Regions from separate parts of the Vibrio tasmaniensis genome, predicted to be linked through region 3. Evidence: riboswitches for the same ligand, from Rfam matches in the RefSeq annotation. Region 3 holds a riboswitch; each other region holds the start of a gene.
What was found. Region 3 has a riboswitch for thiamine pyrophosphate ahead of thiD (bifunctional hydroxymethylpyrimidine kinase/phosphomethylpyrimidine kinase). Riboswitches for the same ligand answer to the same signal wherever they lie in the genome.
Positions count from the first base shown of each region.

Region 1: it holds a riboswitch for thiamine pyrophosphate, as region 3 does, so the genes downstream of both, thiC (phosphomethylpyrimidine synthase ThiC) here and thiD (bifunctional hydroxymethylpyrimidine kinase/phosphomethylpyrimidine kinase) in region 3, are expected to answer to the same signal.
Region 2: it holds a riboswitch for thiamine pyrophosphate, as region 3 does, so the genes downstream of both, thiB (thiamine ABC transporter substrate binding subunit) here and thiD (bifunctional hydroxymethylpyrimidine kinase/phosphomethylpyrimidine kinase) in region 3, are expected to answer to the same signal.

Region 1 is NZ_AP025510.1:30,239-34,968, forward strand. It holds gene OCV44_RS00145 (multicopper oxidase family protein) at 1-1,376, shown strand, start outside; gene crcB (fluoride efflux transporter CrcB) at 1,477-1,860, shown strand; TPP riboswitch at 1,923-2,021, shown strand; gene thiC (phosphomethylpyrimidine synthase ThiC) at 2,152-4,101, shown strand; gene OCV44_RS00160 (thiamine phosphate synthase) at 4,101-4,730, shown strand, end outside.
Region 2 is NZ_AP025510.1:373,306-378,035, forward strand. It holds gene fbp (class 1 fructose-bisphosphatase) at 1-403, opposite strand, end outside; gene mpl (UDP-N-acetylmuramate:L-alanyl-gamma-D-glutamyl-meso-diaminopimelate ligase) at 673-2,031, shown strand; gene OCV44_RS01765 (flavin prenyltransferase UbiX) at 2,070-2,693, shown strand; TPP riboswitch at 2,737-2,856, shown strand; gene thiB (thiamine ABC transporter substrate binding subunit) at 2,910-3,902, shown strand; gene thiP (thiamine/thiamine pyrophosphate ABC transporter permease ThiP) at 4,029-4,730, shown strand, end outside.
Region 3 is NZ_AP025511.1:1,094,341-1,099,070, reverse strand. It holds gene OCV44_RS19135 (ABC transporter substrate-binding protein) at 1-103, opposite strand, end outside; gene OCV44_RS19130 (ABC transporter permease) at 237-1,052, opposite strand; gene OCV44_RS19125 (ABC transporter ATP-binding protein) at 1,045-1,803, opposite strand; gene thiD (bifunctional hydroxymethylpyrimidine kinase/phosphomethylpyrimidine kinase) at 1,793-2,701, opposite strand; TPP riboswitch at 2,798-2,909, opposite strand; gene OCV44_RS19115 (DMT family transporter) at 3,008-3,925, opposite strand; gene OCV44_RS19110 (helix-turn-helix domain-containing protein) at 4,011-4,730, opposite strand, start outside.

The DNA.
Region 1 (4,730 bases), on a different replicon from region 3:
TTTCCCGTCGTAAGTTTATTCAATCATCCCTCGCTATATCTGCACTAACAGTCCTACCTGCTTGTTCAATGAAGCGGTCTGTTGATGAACAAGGAAAGTATGTTTATGACTTAACTGCTGAACCTTCAATGGCTGAGTTAGTCGCGGGATTTGACACCAATGTTTTAGCCTTTAATGGTCAGATTCCGGCTCCGACGATTCGATGTCGACAGGATGAAAAGGTCACAATTCGTTTTACGAATAAGTTATCAGAACCGACGACTATCCATTGGCATGGTTTAAGAATTCCTATCGAAATGGATGGAGTTCCCTTCTTAAGTCAGCCACCGATCATGCCAGGTGAAACATTCATTTATGAGTTTACGCCGCCAGATGCTGGCACATTTTGGTATCACCCACATATGAATAGCGTTAAACAACTTGGTATGGGTTTGGTTGGGCTAATTATCGTAGAAGAAAGTACTCCAGTGCAGTTTGACGAAGAACATGCATTGATGCTGAAGCATTGGCATATCGATCAAAAGGGTCAATGGAAAGACTTAATGATTCCCCGACTCAGTGCTCGTATGGGCACTCCTGGTGAGTGGAGTAGCGTTAATGGAGTTCATGAACCTGTATACCAGTTGAAGCAGTATGCAGCGACTAGACTGCGTATTGCTAATGTCGATAATACGATCACTTATCCTATTGCTATCGAAGGGGCTGAGGCATGGGTGATTGCCATCGATGGTAACCCTGTGAAAAAGCCTTACAAACTGACTCAACATAAAATCGGCCCAGGGATGCGCGTGGATATTGGACTGATCGCTCCTAAAACTGGTGAGCGAGTTAACGTTCTCCAAATGAAGGGACGTTTCCCATTTTCTTTGTGTGAATTTGAAGTCGTAGATTCAGCATTTACTCAAAAGCGAGTGTTGCCATTATTACCATTGAATCCAGTACCTAACCTAGATCTTGCTAATGCTGAAGAGATCGATTTTGTGTTCGAGTGGGAAGGCGCGGTATCACCAGTATCTAAAGATGGGAAGTCGATGCCTAAATTTTGGCTTACTAATAAAAGAGCATGGGAGGGGATGAGCAAAGACAGTATCCCTGAACCGTTGGCGACTTTAGATTTAGGTAAGACTTACATATTCGATCTTAAGAACGTCACTCAGTATCATCACCCGATTCATATTCACGGTCATACATTCACTGTATTGGAACTTGATGGTAAAAAAATTGAAGAACCTTTCCATACCGATACAGTGCTACTTGGAAGAAACGGCCGAGCTAAAGCGGCATTTGTTGCAGACAACCCAGGACGTTGGATGTATCACTGTCATGTTATAGAACACATGAAAACGGGTTTAATGGGATATATCGAAGTTAAGTGACACCTGTAACGTTTAATATTTGCGCATGCATTCTTAGTTTCTACCCTCGCTTTTATCGGCGGTAAAGCTAGAATATAGGGACTATTGTTTGGGAGGATTCATGGGTCAGTTATCTATTTTAGGTTTTATTGCCATTGGTGGCGCATTTGGTGCTTGTTCGCGCTATTTGATTTCAGAGTTATGTGTAGTGATGCTAGGGCGTGGCTTTCCTTATGGTACGCTGACTGTTAACGTGATTGGCTCTTTAATTATGGGATTACTCATCGCAGCGTTTGAGAATGAGATGGTTGCGACAGAACCATGGAGACAGATCATCGGTCTTGGTTTCCTTGGAGCATTGACTACATTTTCTACATTTTCGATGGATAACGTGCTTCTTATGCAGCAGGGTGCTTTCTTTAAGATGGGACTCAATGTGCTACTCAACGTGGTTCTCAGCATCTCTGCAGCATGGATCGGTTTCCAACTTCTGATAAAGTCTTAAAACTTTCTTACGGTTTGTTAACAACTCGGCTTGGTTTATCCAAGCCGTTTTTATATACTCGGTAATACTTGTCGGAGTGCCATATGGCTGAGACCGTTAACTCGGGATCCGTTGAACCTGATCAGGCTAATACCTGCGAAGGGAACAAGAGTAGATATCTAACTAGAATCCTTCTAGAGATCTATCTCCAGATCACAACTGCATTTTCTTGCTGTGATCCCTCTTGTAGCATCTAATCCGTCAAGCATTTTTATCCCTATAAATAATGGCTAAAAGCCAAGGAAAAATGCTATGTCGAGTCGTAAACAAGCAAGACTGGAAGCGAAGAATTTCATTGATTCTTTATCCGTACAACCTTATCCAAATTCAAAAAAAGCTTATATCCAAGGATCTCGCGAGGACATTCAAGTCCCTGTACGAGAAATATCACTCGCTGATAGCCTTGTTGGTGGTACCAAAAAAGAGCCTGTATTCGAACCTAATGTACCCATTCAAGTTTACGATACCTCAGGTGTTTACACTGACCCTACACATCAAATAGACCTGTATAGCGGCCTTCCTAAGTTGCGTGAGCAATGGATTGATGAGCGTGGTGATACGGAACTGTTAGATGATGTAAGCTCTGTTTACACTAAAGAGCGTTTAGAAGATGAAACTCTAGACGACCTTCGTTACGGCAATCTACCTAGAATTCGTCGCGCGACTGGCGGTCAATGTGTTACTCAGCTGCATTATGCTCGTCAGGGGATTATCACTCCTGAGATGGAGTACATTGCGATACGTGAGAACATGGGACGCCAGAAGTTTGCTGATGAGCAGCTGAACCATCAACACCCTGGCCATAACTTTGGCGCCAACCTACCTAAAGAAATTACCCCTGAGTTCGTACGTAAAGAGGTTGCTGAAGGCCGAGCTATTATTCCTTCAAACATCAACCATCCAGAATCAGAACCGATGATTATCGGCCGAAACTTCTTAGTGAAGGTGAACGCCAATATCGGTAACTCTTCAGTAAGCTCTTCGATTGAAGAAGAAGTTGAGAAATTAGTATGGTCAACTCGTTGGGGTGGCGATACCGTGATGGACCTTTCCACCGGCCGCAATATCCACGAGACTCGCGAATGGATCTTGCGTAATAGTCCGGTGCCAATTGGTACGGTTCCTATGTATCAAGCGCTTGAAAAAGTGAACGGCGTTGCGGAAGACCTTAACTGGGAAGTAATGCGTGATACTTTGATCGAGCAAGCAGAGCAGGGTGTTGATTACTTCACTATCCACGCAGGCTTACTGCTTCGTTACGTACCAATGACCGCTAAGCGTGTGACTGGTATTGTCTCTCGTGGCGGCTCCATCATTGCGAAGTGGTGCCTTGCTCATCACCAAGAAAGTTTCCTTTATACCCACTTCCGTGAGATCTGTGAGATCTGTGCGAAGTACGATGTAGCTCTGTCATTGGGTGATGGTCTACGCCCGGGTTCGATTGCTGATGCCAATGATGAGGCTCAATTCTCGGAGTTACGTACTCTAGGTGAGTTAACTAAGGTTGCTTGGGAATACGACGTGCAGGTGATCATTGAAGGCCCTGGACATGTGCCAATGCACTTAATTAAAGAGAATATGGACGAGCAGTTAGAGCACTGCCATGAAGCACCTTTCTATACTTTAGGTCCATTGACTACTGATATTGCCCCTGGTTATGACCATATTACCTCTGGTATTGGCGCGGCCATGATTGGTTGGTACGGCTGTGCAATGCTCTGTTATGTCACACCTAAAGAGCACCTAGGCTTACCAAATAAAGAAGATGTGAAGACTGGCCTGATTACATACAAGCTAGCAGCACACGCAGCGGATCTTGCTAAAGGACACCCGGGCGCACAAATTCGAGATAATGCACTCTCAAAGGCACGTTTTGAATTCCGTTGGGAAGACCAATTCAATCTAGCTTTAGATCCTGAAACCGCGCGTTCATTCCATGATGAAACTCTGCCACAAGAATCCGGTAAGGTTGCTCACTTCTGCTCAATGTGTGGACCTAAATTCTGCTCGATGAAGATCTCTCAGGAAGTCCGAGAGTATGCGAAAGATACCGAACAAGTGGCTGCTGATCAGGCTATTGAAATTAAGATGTTGGATAACCCGTTGGAAGGGATGCGTCAGAAATCACAAGAGTTCCGTGATACTGGCTCTGAACTTTACCACCCAGCTGTGGGCGTAAAAGAAGCTCAATTAGAGGAATAATGACAGTGAAGATTCTCATCCCATCTCAAGACATCGAGTTAACGGGGGAGGTTCAAAACTGTCTATTGGTTGCTAAGCGACAAGGCTTGGCAACCGGTGCAGTTGAGTTGGGTGTAAGCCCAACTCAATACTTCTCTGTTGTTGATATTCAGCAGACGTTATCTATCGGCTTTGCTCATGATCTTGATTCATTAGCGGAGTGTAAGTTAGCGGAACTGAACCATGTTGTTGATTACAGTAATTCAGTTGCACTAACTGACGTTTGTGGCGCCTTTACACAATATCCAAACACTATCTATATTGGTGTCTCAGATGATTCATCTGTAATGGATATCTGGTCTCACCTAGATGCTAATCGTGTCATCAAGAGTGAAACTACAGCTCATCAAGAATTAGATAGTCGTGGTCATTTTGCTTGGTTGCTTACTTTGTTGGCGCTGGAATTCCCATTAGAAGACGCACTAGTTTTAGCTCGCGCTGCATCGAATGTTTCACGTGGAACATGGCCAGCACATTATCAAGACTTTCCTATCCCTGTTCTTGAAGATCAACGATTGGACATAAGCGTTGGTTGGACTAACCAAGGGACATCTCTTTCTTTTCCTGAATTGAGTAAGAGTAGCCTCGGT
Region 2 (4,730 bases), on a different replicon from region 3:
TAGAGAAGATTGTCCCAACAGAAACATTGACATCGATGTTTGAAGAACCATCAAGTGGGTCCATCAGAACGACGTATTTTGCGTTTTTGTTGAGCTCTTTATTGAAGGCGACAGCTTCGTCTTCTTCTTCACTTGCAACACCACAAACTTGGTCACGAGCTTCTAGAGCCGCTTTAAATTTGTCGTTCGCGTAAAGGTCTAGCTTTTGTTGCTCTTCACCTTGAACGTTGTCTGTACCAACAGCGCCAGTAATGTCGACAAGGCCTGCTTTGTTGATTTCACGGTTAACAATTTTCGCAGCAAGACGAATTGATGACAAAAGGGATGAAAGATCACCGCTTGCATGGGGGAAGTCACTCTGTTTCTCAACAATGAACTCACCAAGGGTGCGCATCTCAGACATGTTATTTCCTTAAACTTCTCTCAATATTAGGGGGAATTTGAGCACAATAGGATTCGCCTCTTATTCGGGCTTTATTCACCTAGACGCCTAGTTAAATTCTAAAGGTTAGATCTTTTTAATGGTAATGAACTAAGCGACGCAGATCTCACTTACTATGTCGACTAAATTTGTTTTGCATTGCTACTCGCTTTTAATCTTCATTTAATGATAATGAGTGCAGTAGTTTGATTTAGACATGGTTCATTTAGCCAAGCGTTTGGAAGCAATTTATGCATATTCATATCTTAGGAATTTGTGGCACCTTCATGGGAGGTGCTGCGGTATTGGCTCGTCAATTAGGTCACAAGGTTACCGGTAGTGACGCGAATGTTTACCCACCAATGAGTACCTTGTTGGAATCTCAAGGAATTGAAATTATTGAAGGGTTTGACCCGAGCCAATTAGAACCAAGACCTGACTTAGTGGTCATTGGTAATGCGATGAGCCGTGGCAACCCGTGTGTTGAGTATGTATTGGATAACAATCTTAGATACACCTCAGGGCCGCAGTGGTTGCAAGAGTTCTTACTGCATGACCGTTGGGTTCTGGCGGTATCGGGAACGCATGGCAAGACAACGACATCGAGCATGCTGGCTTGGATCTTAGAAGACTGTGGCTATGCACCGGGCTTTTTGGTTGGTGGGGTATTGGGTAACTTTGGTATTTCAGCTCGCCTTGGTGAAAGCATGTTCTTTGTGGTAGAGGCTGACGAATACGACAGTGCTTTTTTCGACAAACGGTCTAAGTTCGTTCATTACCACCCAAGAACCTTAGTGATGAATAACCTAGAGTTCGATCATGCTGATATCTTCGATGATCTTGAGGCGATTAAGCGTCAGTTCCACCACTTAGTGCGCACTGTGCCTGGTAATGGCCGCATTTTTTCTCCTAAACAAGATACGGCTATTGAAGATGTTCTAGATCGCGGTTGCTGGAGTGAAACTGAATCGAGTGGCGAGCAAGGCGATTGGGATGCTAAGAAGCGAGTTAAAGATGGCTCTCAATTTGAGGTTTACTTCCAAAATGAATGTGTTGGAACCGTAAACTGGGATTTAGTGGGCGACCACAACGTAAACAATGCTTTGATGGCGATTGCCGCAGCACGACACGTGGGTGTAACACCTGATCTCGCTTGTGAATCGTTGACTACCTTTATTAATACTAAACGTCGTTTGGAGTTTAAAGGCGAGGTAGCTGGTGTTTCTGTTTATGACGATTTTGCTCATCACCCAACGGCAATTGAACTTACGCTAGGCGGTTTACGTAATAAGGTCGACACGAAGAAAATCATTGCCGTTTTAGAACCTCGTTCTGCCACAATGAAGCGCGGTGTACACAAAGAAACCTTGGCTGATTCGTTGAAGCTGGCGGATTCTACCTACTTATTCCAACCCGATAACATTGATTGGTCGGTACAAGATGTCGCGGATGCTTGTCACCAGCCGGCACATGTGGGTGATGACATGGATGCATTCGTTGCTAAAATTGTCTCAGAGGCACAAGCGGGTGACCAAATATTGGTAATGAGTAATGGTGGCTTTGGTGGCATTCACCAAAAATTGTTGGATGGATTGGCACTCAAAGGCTAACGCCATCTACGACCTTATAATTTGAAGTAATTGAGAACATGACAAAACACGATAAAGCGATAACTCTTGCTTTCACTGGCGCATCCGGTGCGCCTTATGGCCTGCGTTTACTTGAATGCCTTTTGGCCGCCGATTATCAGGTCTACTTGCTGATATCGTCGGCAGCGCGAGTGGTGTTGGCGACCGAGCATGAACTTAAGTTACCTGCTGGGCCAGATGCTGCGAAACAAGCTTTGGTTAAGCATTTAGGTTGCGACCCAGAAAAGCTAGTGGTGTGTGGCAAAGATGATTGGTTCTCACCGGTTGCTTCTGGTTCAGCAGCACCGAAGCAGATGGTGGTGTGTCCATGTTCTGCGGGAAGCTTGGCATCAATTGCTCATGGCCTATCAGATAATCTGATCGAGCGCGCAGCAGACGTGGTTATGAAAGAACGAGGCCAGCTGTTGTTAGTGGTTCGTGAGACGCCATTTTCCACGCTCCATTTAGAAAATATGCATAAGCTTTCTACCATGGGCGTGACGATTATGCCTGCAGCTCCGGGGTTTTATCATCAACCTAAGTCGATTGAAGATCTGATCGACTTTATGGTGGCACGTATTCTCGATCACCTTGGTATCGAGCAAGGTTTAGTGCCACGTTGGGGTTACGATCAACGTAATTGATCCAAACTTGATGGCTTATTGTTAAAAATCAAATTACAATCCTGAACACTCATCGGGGCGCGAACCATTCAAATAATGAATGCGAGCTGAGATCAAGCAGACGCTTGGGACCCGTAAACCTGAACCAGATAATGCTGGCGTAGGAATTGAGTTAGGAACAACCTCTACCGTTCTCCTCCCTCAAACCTGTGCCGCTCAGACCATGGAGAGCGTCCAGTGAAATTAACATTAACAACTCTTGCTGTTACTACAGCCATCTCTTTTTCTGCCTTCGCAGCAGACAACACCTTAACGGTTTACACTTACGACTCTTTTGCTGCGGATTGGGGCCCTCGTCCTGCCGTTGAAAAAGCATTCGAAGAAAAGTGTGGTTGTGATGTGAATTTTGTCGCGTTAGAAGATGGTGTGTCTATTCTAAACCGCTTACGTCTTGAAGGTGGCAACAGCAAAGCTGACATCATCTTAGGCCTAGATAATAATCTCATGGCTGAAGCGAAATCGACGGGCTTATTGGCTGAGCACAGTGTTGATACATCATCTGTGACGCTTCCTAACGGTTGGAACGACAGTACCTTTGTTCCTTATGATTTTGGTTACTTTGCGTTTATCTATAACAAAGAGAAGCTAGCAAACCCGCCAAAGAGCCTGAAAGAACTGGTTGAGCAACGTGACGATCTTAAGGTTATCTATCAAGATCCACGTACATCAACACCAGGCCAAGGCATGATGCTATGGATGAAGTCGGTTTACGGTGATGAAGCAACTGCAGCATGGAAGAAGCTTGCTCAGAAAACGGTGACTGTGACTAAAGGTTGGTCTGAAGCTTACTCTATGTTCTTAAAGGGTGAGTCGGACTTAGTCTTGTCTTACACGACTTCTCCTGCTTACCACATCATTGCAGAAAGTGATTCTAAGTACGCAGCAGCAAGCTTTGAAGAAGGTCATTACACTCAAGTCGAAGTGGCAGCTAAGGTCAAAGGCAGCAAGAACGAAAAACTGGCTGATGAGTTTATGGCATTTATCCTAAGTGACGAGTTCCAATCAGCGATGCCAACGGGCAACTGGATGTACCCAGTGACCGATGTTGAGCTACCAAAAGGGTTCGAGCAACTTACGGTTCCTCAGAAAGCGCTAAGCTTTACACCAGAAGAGATCGCCGAGAAGCGTAAGCCTTGGATTCGTGAATGGCAGAGTGCGCTTACTTTTTAACTTACGATTTAACTTACTATATTAAGAAAATGAGTTTTCTAACGTACTTTTAAAAAACGAGCTTTCTGTATTTAAAGGTTCATTTGTTATGTTTGGAGTGAACCATTTACGGTAAAAAATCAATTTATGATAAAGAAAACACCTAAGGTCGGGGTTTGGGTTGCGATACTCATTACCGCCTTCGTGGTTTCAGCAGTTGGGGCATTGCTAAGCAATGCCCCTTCTCTTGATATCAGCCAAGTATGGTCCGATCCTTACTATTGGCATGTAACGAAATTCAGTTTCTATCAAGCGACACTTTCAATGGTACTGAGTGTTGGCTTTGCTATACCTATTGCTCATGCGCTGTGTCGCAGACAATTTTTTGGACGGGCCTTGTTGTTAAGACTGTTTGCTTCGACCCTGGTTTTACCCGTATTAGTTGGCGTATTTGGTTTGCTAGCTATTTATGGTAACAGTGGTTGGTTAGCTAAATTTCTGGCGAACTTCGATATTAAACTGCCATTCTCGATTTATGGGTTGAATGGTATTTTGCTCGCACATGTCTTCTTTAACCTGCCTTATGCCAGCCGTTTACTTTTACAAGCTTTAGATACCGTACCTGCCGAGCAGCATAAGTTGTGTGCTCATTTGGGTATGAGTCATTGGAACAAATTCAGATGGGTTGAATGGCCTCGCTTAAGACAGCAACTGCCACATGTGTGTGGTTTAGTCTTCATGCTGTGTTTTACCAGCTTTGCTACCGTGATGGCACTAGGCGGTGGACCAAAATCAACCACTATCGAACTCGCTATTTATCAGGCAATTAAATTCGACTTTGACCTGCAG
Region 3 (4,730 bases):
CCAACATCAGTGTCAGTTTCTTTTGTTCAGAATCCGCCAATGCATGACCTGAAACTAGCGAAGCAAGCAGTGCCACAGCACCTAATAATTTTGTGTTTTTCACAGTTAAACCTTTCCTTTTGAATACTATTCTTATGTATAGAACTTAAGTTGAGCAATATTGCGTTAGTAGAATTTATGTTTAAATAAATAAGTGGGGCTAAAATTTCTCGAACGAAATGTTATTGAGCGAGCCATCACTGGTTTTCCCAAGGGATAGCTTTTTTAAGTAATTTATCGGTGACGAAGTAGAGCGAAATAGACAGCACCGCCAAGATGAATAAGGCAGCAAACATCTCATCAATGATCATGCGTGCGTTGGCTTGCAGCATTAGGTAACCTAGCCCCTCACTCGAACCCACCCACTCGCCGACGACTGCGCCAATTGGGGCAATCACCACAGCGACACGAATGCCAGACGCCAGTGTTGGCAATGCAGCAGGCAATTGGATATAACGGAGCAATTGCCATTTCGATGCGCCCATCGTTTTGGCAAGATCAAGATAACCAGTCGGTGTATTACGTAGGCCGTCGTAACAACAAGTGGTCACGGGGAAGAAGATAATGATCGCCGCCATCACCACTTTTGACGGGATGCCATAACCCAGCCACAGCATCAATACTGGCGCAATCGCAAACACAGGGATGGCTTGGCTAGCAATTAAGATAGGCAACAACCAGCGTTTCAGCGGTTCGAACATCAACATCTGTAGGGCGAAAAATAGCCCCATAGACAAACCGAATAACAGACCAAGTAAGATCTCCTGCGCAGTCACCCAAGTGTGTTTGAGTAACACATCGTAGCGTTCAATTAGCTTGATGAAGACTTCTGCGGGAGCTGGCAGAATGAAGCTTGGCATCTCGAAGATAACCACCACCAGTTGCCATAAACCGAGAATCACGGCGCTGCTGATCAGCAAACGCATAACGGGATTCATCTGACGAGGGCGCTTAGTCGTGATCTGTGTGTTAGTTGAACGAGCCACAGCTTCGCTTCGCGTTAGATCATTCATAATCACGCTCCAACTGATCTAAGATCGCTTGTTGTAACTCAGCACATTCACCATCTAGCACTCGCGGCGTTGACGTGTGAGGCACAGATAAAGAATGAGCACTCGCAGGCGTGCCTTGCAACACATACAAGTTATCCGCCAAACGCACCGCTTCTTGTGGATCATGAGTGATCAACACAACGGTTTTATCTCTTAACAGTTCACACGCTAAGGTCTGTAACTTGTGTCTTGTTACCGCATCCAGCGCAGAGAAAGGTTCGTCCATCAGCACAACAGGTTTGTCTTGCATTAAGGTGCGAGCCAAGGCAACACGCTGGCGCATACCACCAGACAACTGATCCGGCATAGTAGACGCGTGATCAGCCAAACCAACCGCTGCTAACAACTCTAATGCTTGATTAGTTTGTAGTGCTTTATTAGAAGCTGGATTTTGAAAGCGATGACTCAGGCATACATTGTCGATAACCGACAGCCATGGCAGTAACAAATCCTGCTGCGCCATGTAAGCGATGCGATCCGTTAAAGGCAATTCATCAGAGGTTGTCAATGTTCCCTGCCACTCCACCTTGTCGTCCAACAAGCCTGCCAGATAACGCAATACCGTGGTTTTCCCGCAGCCACTTCTACCCAACAATACCGTCCACTTACCTGCGTTTAAGCTAAGCGACAATCCCGATAAGGTTGCGTGCTCGCTGTCGTTATAACGTAAGGAGGCATTGCTGAGTTGAACGCCAACCGTATTAACGGACATTGCCGTGTCCAGCGAAGAAGTGATTTACCGGGCCATGACCTTGACCAACTTGAAGTTCGTCAGCATGGGCAATCGCGCGAGAAATGTATTGTTTACCGAGGTCAACAGCCTCTGAAAGCGTGTTGCCTTGAGCCAAGAAAGAAGCAATGGCAGAAGAGAGCGTACAACCCGTGCCATGGGTGTTTTTGGTAGGAAAACGTTTAGCGCTAATCAGAGCAGATGTGGTTGGCAGAATCAGTAAGTCGTTACTGTTCTCATCTTTCTCTAAGTGACCGCCTTTTAGCAGGACAGCTTTAACACCCAGTGCGCGTAAGTCTTCAATCATGCCCTGCATTTCGGCTTCGCTTTCAGGTACTGGCTTGCCTGTTAACGCCGCGCCTTCTGGCAAGTTAGGCGTAATGATGTCTGCGAGTGGAATCAGCTCTTGTTTTAGCGTGGTGATAGCCGAGTTTTCTAACAGCAGATCACCACTTGTCGCGACCATTACAGGGTCAATCACAAGGTGTTTAGGTCGATATTGCTTAATTTTGTCTGCAACGACTTTGATGATTTGCGAATCAGCCAACATACCAACTTTTACTGCCACGATATTGAGATCAGTAAAAACCGCATCTAACTGGCTAGCGACATGGTCGAGTGGAATAGGAAAAATGGCTGACACGCCTTGCGTGTTCTGGGAAGTGATAGCGGTAATCACAGAACAAGCAAAACTACCGGTAGCAGACATGGCTTTAATATCAGCTTGGATACCTGCACCGCCGCCACTGTCAGAACCCGCGATGGTTAAAACAATCGGAGTATTCGTGCGGATCGTGTCTTCAGCAGAGTGCTGCTGAGTTGAGGATTTTGGAGTTGAGGCTTTTGGCGTTAAATCTTTTGAAATAGAACTGTGTGTCATTGTCGCTCCTACTATCTTACAAGACGTAGGAGAACGAACACTGATCGAAGGAGAAGTCGCATTAGGCTCATGAAAGTTTTCATGGGTGCAGACGTAGATCGAGTGCTTATAGTTCCCTACGCCAGTGTTAACTGAATCAGGTTCAACGGGTCTCGATTAACGATCTCAGCAAACACCAAATAAGGTATGTGCCCCCCGACTATTGATAGCGATAGTAACAGCACTCTCACAACTGAGATACTGATTTTATTCAATTATAAGAATTACACATGAAAAAATTTCAATTAGACTCAACAAAACAAATACTTATAACGTTCCTTTAGATGGCTTCGACTGTATAAACAAGCACAAAACAATCAGAGACATACCTAGCCAGCCTGTAAAAGGAATCAGCTCACCGACAACACAGACGGCAAGCACCGCTGCAACTACCGGTTCAAACAGAGTCAGCAGATTGGCACTGCTCGCAGTCACGTGGCGTAAACCAAAACTGAACGCGATATAACCCAAGCATTGTGGGATTAACGTCAGATAACTGATGACGAATACGTTAATCTCCGAGGAAAACAGGTTATCACCAGTAAACCAGAGCGTTGGCAGCAACAACATCGCACCGAGGCCAAAAATACTGCCCATCGCCGCTTGTGACTTAATCCCTTTATCTATCAATGCTTTTGTCGCCCAAGAATAAATGGCGTAACACAAACCAGCGACCAGACCTAAGCCAATGCCCAATAGCTTTAGATCCTCACCGGATTCATTCGCCGATGAAGCTTCTGAAAACACCAACAGCCCAATACCTACCACACCAATCGCAAAGCTTGTAAGCCAACGTAGGTTGATATTATTCTTTTTGCTAATCAGACACTCTAACAATGCGGAAAAGAAAGGTGCGGTAGCAATCGAAACCACGGTGCCAATCGCCACACCTGATAATTTCATTGAGGAATAGAAAGCTAAAGGATAGACCGCCAAAGCCAAAGCGCTCACTGCCAACAGCTTCTTGTTCTGCAAAAGTTTGTCGAAAGCGAATAGGATTTTTCGATACGCCAAGCCCGCTTGCATTAGACCACCGACGCCCATAGAGAAAGCACCAATCGCTAATGGGCTTAGATCAGGAGCAAAACTTGCAGCGGTGCCTGTCGTGCCCCATAAAATAGAAGCAAACAAGATGGCTAAAGTGCCCGTTTGGAATTCGTTAACGCGATTGATGGCAAGATTCATTTCTATTACCCAATTTTCAGTTCTGAAATAGATAATAGTGAAGATTGATATAAGTTAGTTTGCCGAAAGGACGCTATTGTTGTTTCTAAAGACTGTCTTTCATTGAGCCTAGAAACGCCCTTGGAGACATGCCAAAGTGCTGAGAGAAGCGACGACTGAAAGCAGACACATCACTATAGCCCACATTTTCAGCAATCAATTGAACCGGTAAATCGGTATGAGTTAACAAGGCTTGGGCTTTCTCCATACGATAGCGAGTGATGTATTTAAGCGCACTGATCCCCAGGCACTCTTTGAAGCGTTTTTTGAATTGAGTGGGACTCAAACAGGCTGTTTCTGCAAGTTGAGATATAGAGAGAGGTTGGGCGTAATTATCCGCTATCAATCTTTGTACCGCACGGATTCTTGGGTCGATGCTCTTGCTCACTTGTTGTTGCTCTAACAGCAATGCAAACACATCCAAAACTGATGACTCAATGCCACTATCGACCTGATATTCCAGCTGCTTCTCAACAAACAGCAAGAAGCTCATCAAAGGTGGTGTGATCGTGAAAACCGAGAGCTCATGCTCTAACAAGTGCTGCGGTAACTCCGCCATATCCGCGACAATAAACCGCGCGGCTTCATCCGCTTTAAACGCATGCGCTGTGGTTACCGGAATCACCACACATTCGCCCACGGCCACTTTGCCGACATACCCCACCATTTCGATATTAATACTGCCTTGGATCGGCAATACCAATTGATGATGGTCATCATGAGCATGGGTATTAAATTGCTTGGTGTAAGATCGAATGCTTAAGCT